Regions from separate parts of the Glycomyces endophyticus genome, predicted to be linked through region 1. Evidence: predicted binding sites of a transcription regulator. Region 1 holds the regulator's gene; each other region holds the start of a gene.
What was found. The regulator HrcA, encoded in region 1, represses chaperone genes, less so after heat shock. The targets are predictions, from matches to a motif close to CTTAGCACTCNCNNNNNGNGAGTGCTAAG.
Positions count from the first base shown of each region.

Region 2: a site for HrcA is predicted at 3,770-3,798, ahead of groL (chaperonin GroEL). Genes of this name have one in related genera too.
Region 3: a site for HrcA is predicted at 4,219-4,247, ahead of ABD419_RS18180 (FmdB family zinc ribbon protein). Genes of this name have one in related genera too.

Region 1 is NZ_BAAAQF010000012.1:19,105-26,538, forward strand. Features, by position in the region: gene ABD419_RS16485 (enoyl-CoA hydratase-related protein) at 1-75, opposite strand, end outside; gene hemW (radical SAM family heme chaperone HemW) at 91-1,293, shown strand; gene ABD419_RS16495 (CapA family protein) at 1,453-2,574, shown strand; gene hrcA (heat-inducible transcriptional repressor HrcA) at 2,694-3,710, shown strand; gene dnaJ (molecular chaperone DnaJ) at 3,726-4,859, shown strand; gene ABD419_RS16510 (hypothetical protein) at 5,037-5,522, shown strand; gene ABD419_RS16515 (16S rRNA (uracil(1498)-N(3))-methyltransferase) at 5,632-6,357, shown strand; gene ABD419_RS16520 (histidine triad nucleotide-binding protein) at 6,382-6,735, shown strand; gene ABD419_RS16525 (PhoH family protein) at 6,877-7,434, shown strand, end outside.
Region 2 is NZ_BAAAQF010000021.1:24,244-31,677, reverse strand. Features, by position in the region: gene ABD419_RS20490 (NosD domain-containing protein) at 1-1,763, opposite strand, end outside; gene groL (chaperonin GroEL) at 2,011-3,639, opposite strand; gene ABD419_RS20480 (hypothetical protein) at 3,880-4,833, opposite strand; gene ABD419_RS20475 (peptide MFS transporter) at 5,020-6,558, shown strand; gene ABD419_RS20470 (metallophosphoesterase) at 6,578-7,434, opposite strand, start outside.
Region 3 is NZ_BAAAQF010000015.1:169,242-176,675, forward strand. Features, by position in the region: gene ABD419_RS18160 (molybdopterin molybdotransferase MoeA) at 1-422, opposite strand, end outside; gene ABD419_RS18165 (UTP--glucose-1-phosphate uridylyltransferase) at 480-1,370, opposite strand; gene ABD419_RS18170 (diguanylate cyclase) at 1,510-3,456, opposite strand; gene ABD419_RS18175 (5-formyltetrahydrofolate cyclo-ligase) at 3,616-4,170, shown strand; gene ABD419_RS18180 (FmdB family zinc ribbon protein) at 4,285-4,608, shown strand; gene ABD419_RS18185 (transglycosylase domain-containing protein) at 4,670-6,778, opposite strand; gene ABD419_RS18190 (complex I subunit 1/NuoH family protein) at 6,853-7,434, opposite strand, start outside.

The sequences.
Region 1 (7,434 bases):
CTGCGGGGCGTCGAGGGTAATCGAGGCCACGTTCAGGTCCGCGCGGTACTTGATGAGAGCGTCGTTGCCGTTCACACCAGTACCGTAGACATGGTGTCCACCAGTCCCGCAACCGACATCGCCGCGGCCGCCGCCGACCCCTCGACCGGGAAGGCCGGATTCGGGTTCTACGTCCACGTCCCCTTCTGCGTCTCACGCTGCGGGTACTGCGACTTCAACACCTACACCGCCTCCGAACTGGGCGCGGGCGTCTCCCGCGACACCTACGCCGCGATCGTCCGCAGCGAGATCCGCGCCGCCGCCGCCCGGTTCGAGGACCGGAGCGGCGCGGCCCGCCCGAAGGTCGACACCGTCTTCTTCGGCGGCGGCACCCCCACCCTCCTGCCCGCCGCCGACCTCGCCGCGATCCTCGCCGAGATCGACCGCGAGTTCGGCCTCGCCGACGGCTACGAGGCCACCACCGAGGCCAACCCCGAGTCCGTCGACGCCGACTACCTCGCCGAACTCCACGACGGCGGCTTCACCCGCCTCTCGATCGGCATGCAGTCCACCGCCTCCCACGTGCTCCAGGTCCTCGACCGCGAGCACTCCCCCCAGAAGGCCCTGAACGCCGTCGCCCACGCCCACCGGGCCGGCTTCGAGCACGTCAGCCTCGACCTCATCTACGGCACCCCCGGCGAGCGCGCCGCCGACTTCGCGAACAGCCTCGCCGCCGCCGTCGACACCGGCGTCGACCACGTCTCCGCGTACGCGCTCATCGTCGAGGACGGCACCGCCCTCGCCCGCCGCATCCGCGCCGGCCAGGTGCCCCGGCCCTCCGACGACGTCGCCGCCGACCGCTACCTCGCCGCCGAGGCCGCGCTCAGCGCCGCCGGCTTCTCCTGGTACGAGGTCTCCAACTGGGCCAAGACCGACGACGCCCGCTGCCGCCACAACCTTCTCTACTGGGACGGCGGCCACTGGTGGGGCGCCGGTCCCGGCGCCCACTCCCACCTGCCCGGCGTCCGCTGGTGGAACCACAAGCACCCCTCCACCTACGGCACCGCGCTCGCCCAGGACCTGCCCGTCGCCGGCCACGAGCTCCTCACCCCCGACGACCGCTACCTCGAACGGGTGCTCCTGCTCACCCGCCTCGCCAGCGGCCTCCCGCTCGACGAACTGCGCCCCGACGGCGCTGCCGCCGCCGAACGCGTTGCCGCCGAAGGACTCGCCGAACTCCGGGACGGCCGCCTCGTCCTCACGCTCCGCGGTCGACTCCTCGCCGACGCCGTGGTGAGAGACCTCACCGCCTGACGACGTACAAGCGAGCGCCCCGTAGATTTGACCCGTCGCGGCGAGCCGGTCCCCAGTCGGCCCCGCCGGCGCGGGCCGCGCCGACCCCCGGCACCGAGGTCCCAGGACGGGACCGGCGGCCCCGACCCCTGCATCCTCGACCTCGGAGTCCGACCGCCCATGCGCACACCATCCCCCGCCGCCTCCCGCCGCGGCGTCCTCGCCGCCTCCTTCGCCGGCCTCGCCCTGGCCGCGTGCTCTGAGGAGGAGCCGCCAGCAGCGGACGACGGCGGCGCCGGCGCCGCCGAGGCGACCCCCTCGGAGTCCCCCTCGCCCGAGCCGCCCCGCGAGATCACCATCACGCACGTCGGCGACACCATGCCCGGCTCGTACCCGAACCAGATGGCCTCCGACGACGGCGCCAGCTTCTTCGACGGCGTCAGCGGCAGCCTCACCGGCGACGTGATCGTCGCCAACCTGGAAGGCGCCCTGTCGACCCTCGAGTTCGACAAGTGCGGCGGCGGCCAGTGCACCTACTTCCGCCTCCCCGCCGAGTACGCCGAGGTCTTCGCCGGCGCCGGCTTCCACGTCCTCAACCAGGCCAACAACCACGGCTGGGACGCCGGACCCGACGGCGCCACCGAGACCCAGGACGCCGTCCGCGCCGCCGGCATGGAGATCTGCGGCATCAAGGACGAGGTCTGCCTCGTTGAGACCGAGAGCGGCCTCACCGTCGGCCTCGTCGGCTTCGCGCCGTACACGTTCTACACCGACAACCGCGACCTCGACGCCGTCGCCGCGCTCGTCGCCTCCGCCAAGGAGCAGGCCGACATCGTGGTCGCCACCGCCCACCTCGGCGCCGAGGGCACCGACCACCGCCACGTCCCCGAAGGCGTCGAGAACTACCTCGGCGAGGACCGCGGCGACACCCGCGCGTTCGCCCACACCTGCATCGACAGCGGCGCCGACCTCGTCTTCGGCCACGGCCCCCACGTCCTCCGCGGCATGGAGGTCTACAACGGCAAGCTCATCGCCTACTCCCTCGGGAACTTCGGCGGCGGCCAGAACCTCTTCAGCATGGACGGGCCCCTCGGCCGCTCCGCGATCCTCTCGGTCACCATCCGCGAGGACGGCACCATCGTCGCCGCCAAGGCCCAGGCCAGCAAGATGGACGGCGACGGATATCCGACCCTCGACGAGGACAACGGCGCGTTCGACGACCTGAACGAGCTGGCAGAGGACTTCGGCGACAACGGGGTGACCGTCGCCGACGACGGCGCGCTCATCATCCCGGGGGTCTGACCCCACACGTACACTGGCACTCCTGGACAGGGAGTGCCAAACTTGAGTCCGGCAGACTGAGCTTCGGCCCGGTCCGCCGGACCGCACGGCGGCATCGAGACTGAGGGGACGTGGCGGCGATGGACGATCGCAAGCTCGAAGTGCTGCGCGCCATCGTCGAGGACTACGTCGCCACCCAGGAGCCCGTCGGCTCCAAGGCCGTCTCCCAGCGCCACGCCCTCGGCGTCTCCGCCGCGACCGTCCGCAACGACATGGCCTACCTCGAAGAGGCCGGCTACATCCAGCAGCCCCACACCTCCGCGGGCCGCATCCCCACCGCCAAGGGCTACCGCCTCTTCGTCGACCGCCTCGGCAAGATCAAGCCGCTCTCGGCCGCCGAGCGCCGCGCCGTGCACCGCTTCCTCTCCGAGGCCATCGACCTCGACGACGTCGTCACCCGCACCGTGCGCCTCCTCGCCCAGCTCACCCACCAGGTCGCCGTCGTCCAGTACCCGAGCCTCAACCGCTCCTCCGTGCGCCACCTCGAACTCGTCTCGCTCACCCCGACCCGGCTCATGCTCGTCATGATCACCGACACCGGACGCGTCGAGCAGCGCTACGTCGAGGTCCCCGCCGAGCTCACCGAAGACGACGTCCTCGACCTGCGCCGCCTCGTCAACGAGCAGCTCCAGGGCAAGGCCCTCGCCGACGCCCCCCGCATCATCGCCGGACTCGCCGGACTCGCCCGCCCCGAGCTGCGCGCCACCGCCTCCGCGCTGGCACGCGTGCTCCTGGAGTCCGTCGTCGCCCGCACCGAGGAGCGCGTCGCCGTCGCCGGCGCCGCCAACCTCACCCGCAACGGGAACTTCTTCGCCGGGTCGCTCCGCCCCATCCTCGAGGCCCTCGAGGAGGAGGTCGTGCTCATGCAGCTGCTGGGCCGGGCCGACTCGAACGCGCTCCTCACGGTGCGCATCGGCGACGAGAACGAGGTCGCCGACTTCCGCGAGGCGACCGTCGTCACCGCCGGGTACGGGCCCGGCTCCGTCGTCGGGCACATGGGCGTGCTCGGGCCGACCCGCATGGACTACCCGGGCACGATCGCGGCCGTCCGTGCCGTCGCCCGGTACGTCTCCGAGATTTTGGAACAGAACCGCTGACAGGACAGAGCGCACGTGGCTAAGGACTACTACGGCATTCTCGGCGTCGAACGAAACGCCACCGAGGACGAACTGAAGAAGGCGTACCGGAAGCTGGCGCGCAAGTACCACCCCGACGTCAGCGACGAACCGGACGCGCAGGAGCGCCTCCAGGAGATCAACGCCGCCTTCGAGGTCCTCATGGACCCCCAGAAGCGGGCGATCGTCGACGCGGGCGGCGACCCGTACTCGCGCGGCGCCGCCGGCGGCGCGGGCGCGCCGTTCATGGGCTTCGAGGACATCATGGACGCCTTCTTCGGCGGCTCCATGGGCGGTTTCGGCCGCCGCGGCCCGCGCTCGCGCACCCGGCCCGGCAACGACGCCCTCCTGCGCCTCGACCTCGACCTCGAAGAGGTCGCGTTCGGCACCGAGTCCACCCTGACCGTCGACACCGCGATCCTCTGCGACGCCTGCGACGGCTCCTGCACCGAGGGCAGCTCCGAACCCCAGACCTGCAGCACCTGCGGCGGCTCCGGCGAGGTCCAGGTCGTGCAGCGCACGATCCTCGGCCAGGTCCGCACCGCCCGCCCCTGCTCGGCCTGCTCCGGCTACGGCACGATCATCACCGACCCCTGCCGCAAGTGCGGCGGCGAGGGCCGCGTGCGCTCGCGCCGGCGCATCACCGTGAAGGTCCCCGCGGGCGTCGAGGACGGCATGCGCATCCGCCTCTCCGGCGAGGGCGAGGTCGGCCCCGGCGGCGGCCCCGCCGGCGACCTGTACGTCGAGGTCCACGAGAAGCCCCACGAGGTCTTCACCCGCGAGGGCTCCGACCTGCGCTGCCGCGTCCGCGTGCCCATGACGCAGGCCGCGCTCGGCACCAAGCTCAACATCCACACCCTCGACGACCGGGTCGAGGTCGAGGTCACCTCCGGCACGCAGCCGGGCACCATCAAGAAGGTCCGCGGCCACGGCGTCCCCAAGCTCCGCGGCGGCGGCGCCCGCGGCGACCTGTACATCGAGCTCGACGTCCGCACCCCCTCCAAGCTCGACACCGAGCAGGAGGAGCTCCTCCGCAAACTCGCCACCCTGCGAGACGAGGAGATCAAGGAAGTGAAGGGCGGCAGCGGGTTTTTTAGCCGCATGCGCGACGCTTTCAACGGACACGCGTAGCGCACGGACCGAAACCGCGGCGCTCCCGACGGACGGGCGCCGCTCGGATCGAACGGCCCCCGCGGCAGGCACGGCGGGACGCCCCGCTCCGGTCCGCGACCGCACCTCGACCCCAGGGCCCCGCCCCGGACGCGCTCGGCGCGAACCGGAAGCGGGGCTCCGCTACACTCCGGGGCCGTGATCAGCCTCGACCCCGCGACCCTGTCGCTCGTCGCCCTCGCCCTCCTCGCGGGCCTCGTCGCCCTCGTCGTCGTCCTGCGACGCCGCGCGGCCCCGACTCGCGCCCCCGGAGGCCCCCGCCTCGACGCGACCCCGCCCGCGGGCGGACCGCAGACCGGCGAGCGCTGGCTCGCCGACGTCCCCTTCGAGGACGAGCCGCGCCGCTCCAAGGAGCGCCCCGTCCTCGTCATCGGCTACTCCGGCTCCGGGTACTGGGTCCTCAAATGCACCACCCAGGCGCCCCGCGAGGCCGAATGGCGCGTGCTCGCCCCCGCGAACCGCTGGGACCCGCCCGCCGACAAGGACGGCTACGTCGACCTCGTCCCGTACCACCTCCCGAAAGGCCGCTTCGACCACTCGTTCGGCACCCTCGGCGACGCGGGCCTGTACCGGAAGATCACCGGCCGGCTGCGCTGGGAACGCGCCGTCGACTTCACCCGCTGACCTTCGACCGCCGCCCGCCGACGATCGGCGGCCCGGCTGGGCGACCACCGGGCCCGGCCGCAACCTCCTCCCGGCACACCGCTCGCAGCACAGGCCCTAGGCTGTCCCGGTGAGCGATCCGGTCTTCCTCGTCGACGCCCTCCCGGCCGTCGGCGCCTACCTCCTCGACGGCCCCGAAGGGCACCACGCCGCCGACGTGCAGCGCCTCCAACCCGGCGAGACGCTGCTCCTCGCCGACGGCGCCGGAGGCGTCGCCTCCGCGCGCGTGGCCGGCGCCGAACGCGGGCTCCTGCACCTGGAGGTCCTCGACAACCGGACGCTCCCGGCCCCTGACCCCAAACTCACCGTCGTCCAGGCCCTCCCCAAGGGCGACCGCGGCGAACGCGCCGTCCAGATGCTCACCGAGATCGGCGTCGACGAGGTGATCCCATGGGCCGCTTCGCGATCCATCGTCCAATGGAAGGGCCCGCGCGGCGACAAGGCCCGCGCCAAATGGGAGGCCACCGCCCGCGAGGCCTCCAAGCAGGCCCGCCGCGCCCACCTCGCGCACGTCGCCGGGCTCCACACCACCAAGCAGCTCGTCCAGCGCCTGCGCACCGCCGCGCAGGTCCTCGTCCTCCACGAGGAGGCCGACCTCCCGCTCTCCAAGACCGACCTCGCCGCCGCGGGCGAGATCGTCCTCGTCATCGGCCCCGAGGGCTCCATCAGCCCCGACGAGCTCGCCGCGCTGGCGGAGTTCGGCGAGCCGGTCCGCCTCGGCGACACCGTCCTGCGCACGTCAACCGCGGGCCCCGCGGCCCTCGCGGTCCTCCAGGCCCGCCTCGGCCGCTGGTGACCGACCGCGCCCTAAGATCGTCGAATGACCGACACCGACTGCATCTTCTGCAAGATCGTCGCCGGGGACATCCCCTCGACCAAGGTCCTCGAGACCGAGCGCGTCCTCGCGTTCCGCGACCTCCACCCGAAGGCACCCACGCACGTGCTGGTCATCCCGAAGGACCACTACGCGAACGCCGCCGAGCTGACCGCCGCCGACCCGCAGCTCGCCGCGGCCGTCCTGGCCGGCGCCACCGCGGTCGCCGAGTCGGAGGGCATCGCCGAGACCGGGTGGAACCTCCTCGCGAACACGGGCGCCGAGGCCGGTCAGACCATCTTCCACGTGCACTTCCACGTGCTCGGCGGCAAATCGTTCGAACCGCTGCTGGCGGGATGAAATCACACCGCCGCCTCGATTACTCGCTGTCCCCTGTCGCGGCCAGGAACTACCATTGAGGCATGGAAACAGCGGCCCAGGCGGCCGCTGGACGACTCTCATTGAGGAAGCAGGTGGCGAACAGCCCTCGCGGCGAAGCCTATGACCGACCGCTCTGACAACGGCAACAACTCTTCGACGATCACGTCCACGATCACCGTCGGCGACCAGAGCTCGCTCATGGCATTGCTGGGCCGCGCCGACGAGAACCTCCGCTACATCGAGCGCCGCTTCCCCGGCGTCGACCTCCACGTGCGCGGAGACACCATCACCCTCACCGGCATCAACGGCGCGCCGCGCGCCGCCGAACGACTCGTGAAGGAGCTGCTCGCCTTGATCGAGAACGGCGAGGACATCGACTCCGACGTCATCCGGCGCACCGAGAACATGCTCAAGTCCGCACCCGGCGAACGCCCTGTCGACGTGCTCACGCAGAACATCGTCTCCAAGCGCGGCAAGGCCATCCGCCCCAAGACCATCGGGCAGAAGCACTACGTCCAGGCGATCGACGACAACACGATCGTCTTTGGAATCGGCCCCGCCGGCACCGGCAAGACGTACCTCGCCATGGCGAAGGCCGTGCAGGCCCTCCAGGCCAAGGAGATCACCCGGATCATCCTCACCCGCCCCGCGGTCGAGGCCGGGGAGAAGCTCGGCTTC
Region 2 (7,434 bases), on a different contig from region 1:
AGCCAGGCGGGGGCGACGGGCATGGGGGCGAGGGTGGCGACGCCGCGGTCGACGGCGTCGAGGAGGGCGAGGGCGCCGATGGCGAGGGTGAAGCCGCCGAGGAAGCGGAGGCCGGAGCGGTACCAGGAGCGTCCGGCGAGGAGCCAGCCGAGGGCCCAGAGGGCGACGGCGAGGGCTTCGTAGTCGGCGCGGCCGGACCAGACGGCGAGGACGAAGAGGAGGGCGCCGCAGCCGGTGGCTATGGCGGAGAAGGTCATGGCGCCGGCGCGTGGGGGGTTGGGGGAGCGGGCGGCGGCGAGCCAGCCGGCGCCGGCGAGGAAGAGGAGGGCGGCGGCGAAGGCGACGGCGGTCTGGAATTCGAGGCGGTCGGTGAACTGGGCGCCGAGCCAGTCGCAGGTGGCGGAGAGGTCGTCGGTGCTCTGGAGGCCGCATTCGCGGGCTTTGAGGGTGCGGAGGGGGTCGCCGAGGATGCGGGCGGCGTCGGTGCCGTCGCAGGGCGGGAGGGCGGCGGGGGTGGTGCGGTGGGTGCCGGGTTCGTCGAAGCAGTTGGCGACGCCGGTGCCGTCCCACCAGAGGTCGAGGCGGTTGCGGTGGCGGGCGCCGTCTTCGCGTTCGCCGTAGACGTTGTCGGTGAAGGTGTTGCGGTCGCCGCCGAGGCCGGGGTCGTGTCCGGGGGTGCCCCAGGCGGTGACGGCGGCGGTCTCCTGGTTCCAGATGCGGTTGGCGGTGACGGTGGTGCCGGTGGCGTCGGCGACGAGGATGCCGACGCCGGAGGGGTAGGTGCGGTCGGGGCAGAGGACGCCGTCGGCCCAGTCGCGGGCGGCGGGGTCGTCGCCGCAGGCGGCGGTGCCGAGGCGGTGGTAGTGGTCGGTGTTGTTGCCGTAGAGGATGTTCTGGGTGGCGGTGACGGCGGCGGTGGGGCCGGTGTCGGTGATGACGAGGCCGGTGGTGTTGCCGTGGAGGCGGTTGGCGGTGGCGGTGGCGGTGGTGGCGGTGCCGCGGATCTCGAGGCCGGCGGTGTTGGCGGTGGCTTCGCAGCCGGTGACGTCGGCGCCGGAGTTCTCGATGAGGATGCCGGCGGTGTCGGCGGTGTCGGCGCGGCAGTCGGTGAGGGCGACGCCGGTGGAGTCGGCGATGTGGAGGCCGGCGCCGTCGCTTTGGAAGGCGCCGACTTCGACGAGGGCGGCGCTTTCGACGGCGGTGAGGCGGAGGGCGGCGTCGCGGGCTTGGCCGAAGGCGATGCCTTTGAGGTAGAGGCCGGAGGCGGCGTGGGCGGTGAGGACGGTGGCGGCGGTGAAGCGGGCGGTGATCTGGATGTCGTCGGGGCTGTCGCCGAGGCCTTCGATCTGGAGGTCGGGGAGGTCGACGACGATGGCGGTGTCGACGGTGTAGTGGCCGGGGAGGATCTGGATGCGGGTGCCGGGGGCGGCGTCGGCGAGGGCGGTGGGGAGGTCGCGGTAGCCGTCGGCGAGGCAGTCTTCTTGGAGGCGTTCGTTGCCGATGCGCTCGTTGTAGTTGACGCCGGCGTTGCGTTCGGTGAAGTCCTCGGTGTCGGCGGTGCAGACGAGGAGGAGGTCGCCGTCGTCGCGGTAGGCGGGGGGTTCGGCGGCGGCGGGGAGGGCGGGGAAGGGGTCGGGTTCGGCGATGCGGCCTTCGGTGGCGGTGCCGCCGACGTAGCAGGTGAAGACGAGGACGGCGAGGATGCCGGTCATGAGGGCGAGGGCGGCGAGGCGGCGGTCCGAGCGTGGGGGTGTGTGGGGCACGGTGACAGGTTAACTTGCGTCGCACACGGTGTGAAGGGCCGCGAATCGGGTGGGGCGCAGTCATTTCGGGCACGGGTGCGGCGTCGCGGCATACCGCCCGTGGTTGGGGCGGTATGCCGCTTGCGCAGCGGCTGCGCCGTCTGCACTGGCAGCCAGTACAGAGAAAGGGAGAACCTCTCACTGTACAGTGAGCGGTCCTCCCTTGCGGTACTCAGTCGGCCTGAGTAAGCAACCTTGAAGGGCTGCTTTACATCATGCCGCCCATGTCGCCCATGCCGCCGCCGGCGGCGCCGGCGCCTTCCTTCTCCGGGGCGTCGGCGACGACGGCCTCGGTGGTCAGGAACAGGGCGGCGATCGACGCGGCGTTCTGCAGCGCCGAGCGGGTGACCTTGGTCGGGTCGGGGATGCCGGCGGCCAGCATGTCGCCGTACTCGCCGGTCGCGGCGTTGAGGCCGTGGCCGGTGGGCAGGTTGCGGACCTTCTCCACCACGACGCCGCCTTCGAGGCCGGCGTTCTCGGCGATGGCGCGGAGCGGCGCGCCGAGCGAGCGGCGGACGATCTCGACGCCGGTGGCCTCGTCGCCGTCGGCCTCGATCTTGTCGAAGGCGATCGCGCCGGCCTGGGCCAGCGCGGTGCCGCCGCCGGCGAGGATGCCCTCTTCGACCGCGGCCTTGGCGTTGCGGACGGCGTCTTCGACGCGGTGCTTGCGCTCCTTGAGCTCGACCTCGGTGGCCGCGCCGACCTTGATGACGGCCACGCCGCCGGCGAGGCGGGCGAGGCGCTCCTGGAGCTTCTCGCGGTCGTAGTCGGAGTCGGAGTTCTCGATCTCGGCGCGGATCTGGTTGATCCGGCCCTGGATCGCGTCCTCGTCGCCGCCGCCGTCGACGATGATGGTGTCGTCCTTGGTGATGACGACCTTGCGGGCCTGGCCGAGCAGGGACAGGTCGGCGTTCTCGAGCTTGAGGCCGACCTCTTCGGAGATGACCTGGCCGCCGGTGAGGATGGCGATGTCGCCGAGCATGGCCTTGCGGCGGTCGCCGAAGCCGGGGGCCTTGACGGCGGCCGACTTGAAGATGCCGCGGATGCGGTTCACCACGAGGGTGGGGAGGGCCTCGCCGTCGACGTCCTCGGCGATGATGAGGAGCGGCTTGGAGGTCTGGGTGACCTTCTCGAGTGTGGGCAGGAGGTCCTTGATCGCGGAGATCTTCTGGTTCGCGATGAGGATGTAGGGCTCTTCGAGGACGGCTTCCATGCGGTCCTGGTCGGTCACGAAGTAACCGGACAGGTAGCCCTTGTCGAAGCGCATGCCCTCGGTGAGCTCGAGGTCGAGGCCGAAGGTGTTCGACTCCTCGACGGTGATGACGCCTTCCTTGCCGACCTTCTCCATCGCCTCGGCGATGATGGCGCCGACGGTGGCGTCGCCGGCGGAGATGGACGCGGTGTTGGCGATCTGCTCCTCGGTCTCGACCTCGGTGGAGGTGGACTGGAGGTGCTCGACGACGGCCGCGACGGCCTTCTCGATGCCCTTCTTGATGGCGATCGGGTTGGCGCCCGCGGCGACGGCGCGGAGGCCTTCCTTGACGAGGGCCTGCGCGAGGACGGTGGCGGTGGTGGTGCCGTCGCCGGCGACGTCGTCGGTCTTCTTGGCGACCTCCTTGACCAGTTCGGCGCCGATGCGCTCGTACGGGTCTTCGAGCTCGATCTCCTTGGCGACGGACACGCCGTCGTTGGTGATCGTGGGGGCGCCCCACTTCTTGTCGAGGACGACGTTGCGGCCCTTCGGGCCGAGGGTCACCTTGACGGCCTCCGCGAGGGTGTTCATGCCCCGCTCGAGCCCGCGGCGAGCCTCCTCGTCGAATGCGATCATCTTCGCCATGTCGGATGGCTTCCTTTCGGATAACGTTCGTGGTCGACGGTGAGGCGGTGTACCCGCGACGGTGGGCCCTGGGGGCCCGACCACCTCATCGCGCATTTAGCACTCCCCTGCGGCGAGTGCCAGTCCCAGGTATAGCACTCTCGCCCCGAGAGTGCCAATCCGGGGCGCGGAACTAGTGGTGGAGAGCGCGGACGCCGGGACGGGGGTCCCGGCGTCGGGCGGTCGTGCGGTGGGGCGCGGTCACGGGGTGGGCGAGGGCGCCCCGGGGTGGCCGGGTTCGCCGGGGCCGGTGTAGCCGCCGGGGGCGGCGGCGCCGGAGGCCTCGGCGGAGAGCGAGGTGGCGGAGACCGGTTCGGCGCGTCCGCGCAGCCAGGCGTAGGTGCAGAGGGCGGCGGAGACGGTCCAGATCATCGGCGCGAGGAGCAGGAGGGCCATGACGGCCTCGGTGACGATGGTGAGGACGGCGGCGAGCCAGCCGGCGAAGATCGCGTGCCAGAGGCCGGCGAGGAGGAGGCCGACGAGGGCGATGACGAGGTTCGCGGCGATCGCGACGAGGACGACGATGCACAGGCGGCCGAGCGCGGGCCAGAACGCGGAGTGCGTGAGCTGGATCGAGCGGGCGTAGGGGCTGCGGTGGGCTTCGAAGACGGCGGCGGGGGCCATGAGGCTGAGGGCGAAGATCGCCCACAGGCCGGGCAGGACGCACAGGACGAGGCCGGCGGCGATGGTGATCCAGGCGAGGAGCAGCCACAGGAAGAACTTCCCGCCGCGTCGGAAGCCGAACGAGAACGCCTCGCCGAGGCTGAGGAAGCCGCCGGCGGCCTCGGCGGCGGCGGTGCGGACGGCGGCGAGGACGGCGGACCCGGAGACGTACAGGACGGCGAGGGTGAGGACGAGGCCGATGAACCCGGCGAGGGCGCTCGGGGTGTACTCGCGGACGAAGGTCCCCCAGTCGGTGACGACGATGTCCTGCTCGGGCGCGCGCACGTTGTTGTTGTAGGCGCCGAGGACCCAGCGGGGCAGGACCACGCCGATGAGGAGGATGAGGCCGACGGTCCGCCAGGAGCGCTGGACGACGTCGAAGGAGGCGTGCCACCAGCCTTCGAACGTGTCGGTCACGAGGGGGTCGCCGCCGGAGAAGCGGCCCGAGGGCTCCTCGGACTGCCCGGAGTTCCAGTAAGGATCGTCGCTCATAGGCCGGATCGTAGACCAATCAAACGTGCATATCAGACAAACGATTGCAGCACCTCCGTTCGGGGACGCCCGGTTGTCCGATTCGCCCGCCGGGCGTCCGGGGACGCGTTAGCGTCGGCAGGTGTCGGCGCGCGGCGCGCCGGGTACAGGCGACCGCAGCAGCCGATCGACACGGGAGGGCCGGACATGTCCCATCGCGAATTCCCTTCAGCCGGCCGGGAGCAGACGTTCTTCGGGCATCCGCGCGGCCTGGCGGTCCTGTTCGGGACGGAGATGTGGGAGCGGTTCAGCTTCTACGGCCTCCAGGGCATCCTGCTGACGTTCCTGACCGCGAGCGTCCTGGAGAACGGCCTCGGGCTGTCGGACACGGTCGCGGTGCCGATCGCGTCGCTGTACTCGGGCGCGGTGTACCTGACGTCGCTGCCGGGCGGGTGGCTCGCCGACCGGGTGCTGGGCGCGCGGCGCGCGGTCCTCATCGGCGGCGTGATCATCATGTGCGGCCACATCTCGATGGCGATCCCGGTGAGCGGCGCCGGACTGGTGTTCTTCGGCCTGTTCCTGGTGGTCCTGGGCTCGGGCCTGCTGAAGCCGAACATCTCGGTCATGGTGGGTCGGCTGTACGACGGCGACTCGGACGCGCGGCGCGACTCCGGCTTCTCCGTGTTCTACATGGGCATCAACCTCGGCGGGTTCCTCGGCATCCTGGTGACGCCGTACCTGGCCGGGGACGACCGCTGGCACCTCGGCTTCGGCGCGGCCGCGGTCGGCATGGCGCTGGGCCTGCTCTGGTACGTGCGCGGCTGGTCGAAGCTGACGAACACCGGCATCGGGCCGTCGCGGCCCCTCGAAGGCGACGAGCGCGGCAAGGTCGTCCGCGTCATCGTGATCGCCCTCGTGATCGCCGCCGTCGCGATCGTGATCTGGGCCGCGACGGGCACGCTCACGCTCTCCACGGTGCCCACGGTGGTGACGATCCTGTCGATCGTCGCGGCGGTGTGGTACTTCGTGTACATCTTCGGGCAGGCCAAGGACGTGTCGGCGGCCGAGAAGTCGGGCCTGCGGGCCTACGTCGGCCTGTTCGTCGCCTCGGTCGTGTTCTGGATGCTGTACCTCCAGATGGGCTCGATCCTGACGGCGTTCGCCTCGAACTCCGTCGACCTCGACTCGTGGGGCTTCCACCTGCCCGCGGGCGGGGTCCAGAACTTCAACTCGATCTTCATCCTGATCTTTTCGCCGATCTTCGGCGCGATCTGGCTCAAGACCGGCGCCGGATTCGGGACCGCGTACAAGTTCGCGCTGGGCGTGGGCCTGACCGGCCTGTCGTGGGTGTTCCTGGGGTGGCTCCAGGGCCGCGCCGACAGCGGCGTCCTCGTCGCCCTCGGCTGGATGGTCGTGGTCTACCTGCTGCTGACGTGGGGCGAGCTGTGCGTCTCCCCGGTCGGCCTGTCGGTGACGACGCAACTGGCACCCTCGAACCTGAAGGGCCAGTTGATGGGCGTGTGGTTCCTCGGCCCGGCCGTGGGCACGCCGCTCGGCGGCCAGGCGTACGCGTTCCTGGTGCCCCGCGTCGGCGAGCAGGCGTTCTTCTACCTCCTCGCCGGGATCGCGATCCTCACCGCCGTGGTCCTGGCCCTGTTCAGCCCGGCCCTGCACCGGCTCATGGGGCGGGGCGGCCACGGCCCGGACGCGGTCCTGGAGACCCCGCCGGAGCCCCGGCCGCGCTAGGACCGCCGACCGTGCCGGGTCAGCGCCCGGCGAGCCAGGTCCCGGCCTGGGACATGAGGCGCCGCACCGGGTTCTGGCGGGGCAGGATCTGCTCCGGAGGCGCCGGATGCGACGCGGCGAACCCCGGCTCGATGAGCCGCGGCTCCAGCGGGTCCACCGGGACGATCCACGAATCGGTCTCGGCCCCTTCGGGGTTCGCGGCCCACCGGCGCCCGGCCCGGTCGAGGCCGATCGGGTAGACCGTGGCGCCGTCCTTGTCGATGCGGATCCGCAGGAAGCACTTCTGGTCGATCACCGACATGCCCGCGAACAACTCGTTCGCGTTGACGCCCAACCGGTTCGCGACCACCAGGTACAGGCCCACCAGCCACGTCCCGGCCAGGCCGATGATCGGCAGGTACAGCAGGTACGTGATCCAGGCGACGTCGTCGGCCTGCTTGATGAGGAGCGACCCGCCCCACGCCAGCGCGGACTGCGCGACCCCGTGGATCGCGCCGAGGATGTAGTGCCTGGTGGCGCGGCGGCCCTCGCCCGGGTGGGCGAACGCGATGCCCGCGCCGATGAGGACCGCGGTCGCGGCCACGAACGTGCCCGTGCCCTCCAGGATCGACACGGTCGCGACGAGGCCGACCACGGCCATGAGGGCCACGAAGCCCTTGTTCAGCCACGGGAGGCGCGCGAAGATCCCGAACGCGTACGACAGCGACTTCGCCTTCGACGGGTACGTCTGGGTGAGCCGGTACTCCCGTTCGGGCGCATCGGGTTCGGGCACCGAGCGGCGCGGGGCGGTGATCTCGTCGGGGAGGGTGTGGGTCGGCGAGAGGTACGCGCCGCCGCCGCCCGCGCCCACCAGGTGCCGCACACCGTCCACTTCGG
Region 3 (7,434 bases), on a different contig from region 1:
CGGCGCACGCCGTGTCCGCGGCGCGGCACCTGGCGGACGTCGACCGTCGCCATGCCCTCGTCCGTCCACGCCAGCGGCACCACGATGTCGGCGCCGACCGGGAGCGCGGCCCCGGCGGCGACCGAGAAGCACGTGCCGGTGACGAGCCGGACCGGCCGCCACGACGACGCGGCGAGGTCGCCGAGGACCTTCAGGCCCACGCCCCGCTCGGGGCTCGCGCCCGCGATGTCGTCGGCGTTGCAGGCGTAGCCGTCGATGGCGGCGTAGTCGAAGGCGGGCAGCGGTCCGGGGTTGACCGCGTTCTCGGCGAGGACCGACCCGGTGGACTGGGTCATGTCGATGTCGACCGGGGGCAGCGGTCGGACGAGCGCCAGCGCCTTCGACAGGAAGTCGGCCAGTGGCGTCGCGTCGCCGGTCCCCATCGCTCCTCATCCCCCCGTCGGTCAGTTGCTCACCTGCGCCGCCTGGCGGCGGTGCAGTCAGTCCAGTGTCGCACTGAATTCGCGCAGCCAGGCGTTGAAGCCGGGCAAGTCGTGGCGCCGGGTGGCGAGCTCGACGAGGGTCTGGAGGTACTCGACGGGCTGCCCGGTGTCGTAGCGGCGGCCCCGGAGGATGACGGCGTGGACGGGCGTTCCGTTGGCGCGCATGGCGTCCATGGCGTCGGTGAGTTGGATTTCGCCGCCGCTGCCGGGCTTGGTGCGGTCGAGGTACGGGAAGATCGCGCCGGGGAGCACGTAGCGTCCGATGAGGATGAGGTTCGACGGCGCGTCCTCGCGGGCGGGCTTCTCGACGAGGCCGGTGACGGCGACGACGTCGGGCGTGTCGGTGGCCTCGACGGAGGCGACGCCGTACCGGGAGACCTCCTCCTCGGGGACCTCGATGAGCGCGAGGACGATGCCGCCGGTCTCCGCCTGGAGGTCGATCATGCGCGGCAGGAGCTTGTCGTCGACCTCGTAGAACTCGTCGCCGAGGAGGACCGCGAACGGCTCCTCGCCGACGTGGGAGGCGGCGCGGCCCACGGCGTGGCCGAGTCCCTTGGGGCGGCCCTGGCGGATGGTGTGGATCTCGGCGATGCGCTCGGGGGCCTTGACGGCGTCGATGAGATCGTCCTTGCCCTTCTCGGCGAGCGCGTCCTCCAGGTCGGGGCGGGTGTCGAAGTAGTCGACGATGGGGCCCTTGCCGCGCGCGGTGATGAGGGTGACGTCGTCGAGCCCGGCGGCGGCGGCCTCCTCCACGATGTACTGGAGGACCGGCTTGTCGACGATGGGGAGGAGCTCCTTCGGGACCGCCTTGGTCACCGGCAGGAAGCGGGTGGCGTTGCCTGCCACGGGAATGACGGCTTTCGTGGCGCGAGGCGCGGAATCAGACATATGGCGAGGGTATCGTGGGCACGCAGCGTCAGGTCTCGGCCACCCTGGAGAACAGGGCGTGAACGTTCGAGTTCCCGGGACTCGCGTCGCGGTGCTCCGCCGCTCCACGCGCTGCCTCGGACCGGCCTGCCGCCGCGCGTCAGACCGCGACCCGCCAGGTGTCCCTGCCGGCGGCCTTCGCGGCGTAGAGCGCCTCGTCGGCGGCGGCGAGGACGTCGTTCGCGGTGTCGGCGTGCTCGCCCAGGACGGCGACGCCGATCGAGACGGTCACGCGCAGCTCACGGCCGCCGGAGGCGTCGTTCACCTTGAACGGGCGCGCGGCGACGGAGCGGCCGAGCCGCTCGGCGACCGCGGACGCCCCGTCGGCGTCGGTCTCCGGCAGCAGCACCATGAACTCCTCGCCGCCGTGGCGGAACGCGAGGTCGACCTCGCGGATCTGCCCGGTGATGCGGCGCGCGAGCTCGGTCAGGACCTGGTCGCCGACCGGGTGCCCGTACGTGTCGTTCACGGACTTGAACCGGTCGAGGTCGATCGCCAGCAGCGCCGACGGGCGCTGATAGCGGCGGGCCCGCTCGGCCTCGCGGCGCAGCGACGTCTGCATGAACCGGTAGTTCCACAGGCCCGTGAGCGGGTCGGTCAGGCTCAGGCGCTGGGCCTGGCGGTGCAGCAGCACGTTCTCGACCGCGACCGACGCCTGCCCGGCGAAGGTGCGGAGCGTGTCGACGTCACCGGGCTCGAAGTCGTCGCCCGCGATCCGGTTGTAGAGGACGAGGACGCCGAGGACCCCGGACTCGGTGCGCGGGGCGCCCGCCTCGTCGGTCTCGGCCGGGGCGCGGCCCTCGAAGGGCACCGCCACGATCGTGCGGGCGTCGGGCTCGGTGTCGGCGCGCCGGCGGCCGTCGAAGACGCCGTCGACGATGCGCCCGTGCGCGGGCGCGCCGCTCGCGGCGATCGACCCGACGATGCCCTCCCCGAGGCGGATCGTCGCGGGCTGCGCGACCCCGAGGTCGCCCTCGCCGGCGCGCTGGCGCAGCTGGTCGGCGTCGTCCACGTCGACGAGCATGACCACGCCGGCCTCGGCGCCGGCGGTGACCATCGCGGTGTCGAGGATGACCTCGAGGATGCGGTCGAGGTCGAGGGTGGCGGTGAGGGTCTGGCCGAGGCGGCCCAGCTGGCCGCGCATCTGGTCGCGGGAGGCGGTGAGGGCGTTCACGTACGCCTGGGTCTGGGCGGTCATGCGGTTGAACGCGAGCGCGAGGTGGGCGACCTCGTCGCGGCCGTGGACGGGCACGCGCACGTCCAGGTCGCCTTCGGAGACGCGCTCGGCGGCGGCGGCGAGCTCGTGGAGGGGCCGGGTCGTGGAGCGGGCGAGCCAGGCCGCGAGGCCCATCGCGCAGAGGCCGGAGACGAAGACCATCGCGGCGAGCGTCCAGTACATGGGGGTGACGTTGGTGGCGACCGTGCCGATGTGCAGCGGCAGGAACGCGTCGGTCGCGTCCCAGCGGCCCGCGTCGACGTCGCCGACCTGGAGGCGGTCGGAGCGGCCGTCGAGGAGGACGAGGTCGGCGTCGGCGACGTTCGCGATGCGGTCGAGGAAGCCCCGGTCGACGACGCGGAACGCGGAGAACACGGAGACGGTGCCGTCGGCGTTCTGGACCTCGGCCTGCGCGCCGAGCGCGACGATCGGGCCCGCGCCCGCGTAGGCGGCGGCCTCGCCGCAGTCGACCCAGGCGCCGTCGGGCGCCTCGGCGCCGACGTCGGGGCTCGGGGTCGCGCCCGCGTCCTGGAGGCCGGTGAAGACGACGCCGTCGACGACCCGGCGGTCGACCACGAGCTGGGCCATGTCGATCGCGTCGGCGCTCCCGCCGCTACTGTGGCTGAGCGCGACCACGGCGGCCGAGGCCTGGATGCGCTCGCAGATCGTGCCGAGGGTCGAGTCGACCGTCGTCACCGCCGAGCTCGCCAGCGCGTCGCCGCGGGAGTCCGCCAGGTGGGACATGACGGCAGCGACGAAGACGGCCCCCACCAGGACCGGCCCGAGCACGACGACCAGGAACGCCGTGGTGAGCCGTGAGCGCAGCGACACCGAAGCCCCCTCAAGTTCACTCCCTTAGAAGACTACCTAGAGCTACCGACCGGACACGACACGGCATATGGTTTTCCGGCAGTCTGGCCGAAAGGACGACTGCAATCGCCTGTTCGGGGGAATCCTTCCAGGTGAGGATCGCCGACGGAGGGAATTGGCATGCATGACAGCAAGCAGGCGGCGCGCCGCGCGCTGCTCGGAGCGCGCCGGGCGATGCCCGGGGCGGCCCGCGCGGCCGCGGACGTGGCGGTGTGGAAGGCCTTGCGGGACTTCCTGATCGAGGCCGTGCCGGAGGGGTCGACGGTCGCGGCGTACCGGCCGTTCGGCGCCGAACCGGGCGCGACGCTCGAACCTGAACTGCCCGAACGGCTCACGGTGGTCCACAAGGTGGTCCTTCCGGTGCTGCTGCCGGACGACGACCTCGCCTGGGAGCAGATCGGCGGCGACGGGACGGCGGGGGAACGCCGGGAGCCGGCGCGCATCGAGGACGCCGCGGCGGTCGTCGTCCCCGGCCTCGCCGTCTCATATGACGGGATCAGGCTGGGCCGCGGCGGGGGCTCGTACGACCGGGCGCTGGCGCGGGTGGGGCCGGGCGTGCCGGTGGTCGCGCTCCTGCGCGACGGCGAGTTCGGGCCGGAGGTCCCGGCCGAGCCGCACGACCGGCCGGTGACGGGCGTCATCACGCCGGCGAAGGGGTTCGTGTCGCTGCGGTAGCGGGGCGGGCCGGGCAGTGGGCGACGCCTCACGCCCGCGCAGGATGGAATTAGCAGTCGCCTGCGTTGACTGCTAATGTCGATCGGGTCCCGTGTCAAGTCCTGGAGGTTGGACGTGCCTGTCTACGAATACCGCTGCAAGGAGTGCGGGTACGAGTTCGACAAACACCAGTCGTTCTCCGAAGCGCGGTTGACGGACTGCCCGAGCTGCGCCGCCAAGGGCGCGCTGCGCAAGGTCTTCGGGAACGTCGGCGTGACCTTCAAGGGCAGCGGCTTCTACCGCACCGACTCCCGCTCCACCGACTCGTCGTCGCTGAGCTCGAACGGCTCGCAGAGCGGCGCGAAGAAGGCCGACGCGAAGTCGGACTCCAAGCCCGCGGCGGCGTCCAAGAGCGAGGCCAAGCCCGCCGCGAAGTCGGACTCCGCCAAGGCCGCCTAAGGCGGTCCCAGCACACTCCAGCCGGTGCCCGGCCGCGTCATGCGGCCGGGCGCCGGCTCGTTCAGTCCCCGGTCGGCGGCGCGCTCTCGGCGGGGGCCTCGCGGCTCTCGGCGCCCGCGGCGGGGTCGAAGGGCGCGTCGGCGTCGGGGTCCGGGCGGTAGCGCTCGGGGCGGGCGTCCATGATCCGCCACCAGATCGCCTCGGCGACGGTGCCCTCCGGGGAGCTGCCGTCGCCCTCCTTGGTCTCGTCCCCGGCCCACACGGCGAGGGACAGGCCCGTCGCGGTGCCGGTGAACCAGGTCGGGGAGGCGTTCACGGACAGCGCCTCCTGGACGCGGCCCGGGTCGGAGAACGCCGCGCCGCCGAAGAGGAGCGCGCCGTCGGTGAGCACCGACGACAGCGTCCGGGCGTCGACCGGCGCGATCGCCTCCGCGACGACCTGCGGCTCGGCCTCGTAGACCGGGCCGTCGGGGCCGTCGGCGCGCTCGACGAAGTAGGGCTCGGCGCGGGTGCCGTCGGCGGCGATCGTCGCGTACAGGGAGGCCATGTCGAGGACGGTGACCGGGTAGGCGCCGATGCCGAGGTCGGGCCGGAAACCGCCCGCGCCCGGCTCGGTCTCGGCGGCGACGCCGTGCTCGTCGCGGTCGTGCGGGTCCCACAGCCGCCGCACGCCGAGGTCCGCCGCGGCCGCCGCGACCGCGTCGCCGCCGAGTTCCTCGGCGACCTGGTAGACGGGCGTGTCGAGCTTGTCGAGGACGGCTTGGAGGAGGCTGGTCTCGGGGTCGGAGGCGCCGCCGGTGTTGACGAGTTCGAGGGGTTCGCCGTCGTCGCCGGTGTAGGAGGCGAACTCGCGGGGCGAGGAGCCGTCGAGGTGCTCGGTCCACACGTCGTACCCGGCGGCGAGGGCCGCGAGCGCGGTGACGGCGTTGAACGCGGTCCCGGGCCGGTGGCCGACGTCGTTCGCGAGGTCGAGGCCCGCGCCGTTCTCGCCGCCGTAGTAGGCGAGGACCCGCCCGGTGCCCGGTTCGACGGCGGCCGCCGCGGCGGCGAGGGCCTCGTCCGCCGCGGCGACCTCGCGCAGGCCGCTCCCGCCGAGGGCGAGGGCCTGGAGGTCGGCGTCGAGGGTGGTGGTGATGTCGAGGCCGCCGCGCATGACCTCGTCGGTGGTGATCCCGGCGGCGGCGAGCTCGCTCAGGACGAACCCGTCGGTGACGAGGCCTTCGGGGCCGAGGGCCTCGGCGTCGTCGCCCGGGTCGAGGGTCTCGGGGAGCTCGGTGAGGGCGTCGCGCTTGACCTGGTCGAGCCTCCCGGCGGCGACCATCCGGTCGAGCACGTACGCCCAGCGCTCGGTCGCCTCCTCGACGCTGCCGCCCTGGCCGTAGGGGTCGCGGGGGTCGTAGGGGCCGTCAGGGGACTTGACCTGGGCGACCAGGAGCGCGGACTGGGAGGTGGAGAGGTCGGCGGCGGGGCGGCCGAAGAACGCCTGCGCGGCGGCCTCCACCCCGTACGCGCCGCGTCCGAAGTAGACGATGTTGAGGTAGTGGTTGAGGATCTCGTCCTTGTCGTACTCCTCCTCCATCTTCATCGCCATCGCGGCCTCGCGGGCCTTGCGCAGGTACGAGCCGTCCCCGCGGATGTCGGCGACCAGGCCCACGTACTGCTGGGTGAGGGTCGAGGCGCCCTGGCGGTCGCCGCCGGAGGCGTTGTTGACCAGGGCGCGCAGGACGCCCTTGGCGTCGACGCCGGGGTGGTCGTAGAAGTCGGCGTCCTCGGCGGCCACGAGCGCCCACTCGACGTCGTCGGCGATCTCGTCGAGGCCCACGGAGGTGCGCCGCTCGGCGGCGAGCTCGCCCATGACGGTGGTGCCGTCGCTGTAGTAGACCGTGGAGCCCTGGCTCAGTGCCGCGTCGAGCTCGCCCGGGAGGTCGACGCTGGCGTAGAAGACCGAGCCGACGACGACCGCGGCCCCGGTCAGGACGGCGAGGACGAGCCCGAGGGCGATGAGGCGGCGGCGCCCGCGGCGGCGCGGGCGCTTGCGGGAGGGGCGGTCGCGGGAGGACCGCCTCGGAGTCCGCCGGTCCGGAGCGGCGTCCTCCGGAGCGGGCGGTTCGGTCGGCTGCTGCTTCGCTGCGTCCGCGGTGGTGCGGCGCGCGCCGTGTCGGCCTGCCATACCGGGAAGACGCAGGCGCGCTCGACGGCGGTTGCGTTGGGCCGCAGACCAACCCGAAGCGTGACGAACCGGCCTCAGATCGCGAGGACGACGGCGGTGGTGAGCACGAGCTGCGCGAGCGCGGCCGGCACCAGGACCTTCCAGCACAGGGCCTGGATCTGGTCGACGCGCAGGCGCGGCCAGGCGACGCGGAGCCAGATGACGACCGCCGCCAGCGCGCCCGTCTTCACGAGGGTCCACAGCCAGCCCAGGGACTCGGGGCCGGGGCCGCGCCAGCCTCCGAGGAAGAGGACAGTGGTGAGGGCGGCGATGACGACGATGCCGACGTACTCGGCGAGGAGCAGCAGCGCGAACCGGAGCCCGGCGTACTCGGTGAGGTAGCCGAAGACGAGCTCGGAGTCGGCGACGGGCGCGTCGAACGGGGGCCGGCGGATCTCGGCCAGCCCGGCGGTGAAGAACACCAGCGCCGCGGGGGCCTGCCACAGCAGCCACCAGGGGTTCCAGGCCTCGACGATCGCGGGGAGGCTCAGGGTCCCGGCCGCGACGGCGACCGAGGCGGCGGCGAGGACGAGCGGGAGCTCGTAGGCCATGAGCTGGGCGGCGCCGCGCAGGGCGCCCACGAGCGCGTACTTGTTCGCGGAGGACCAGCCGGCCAT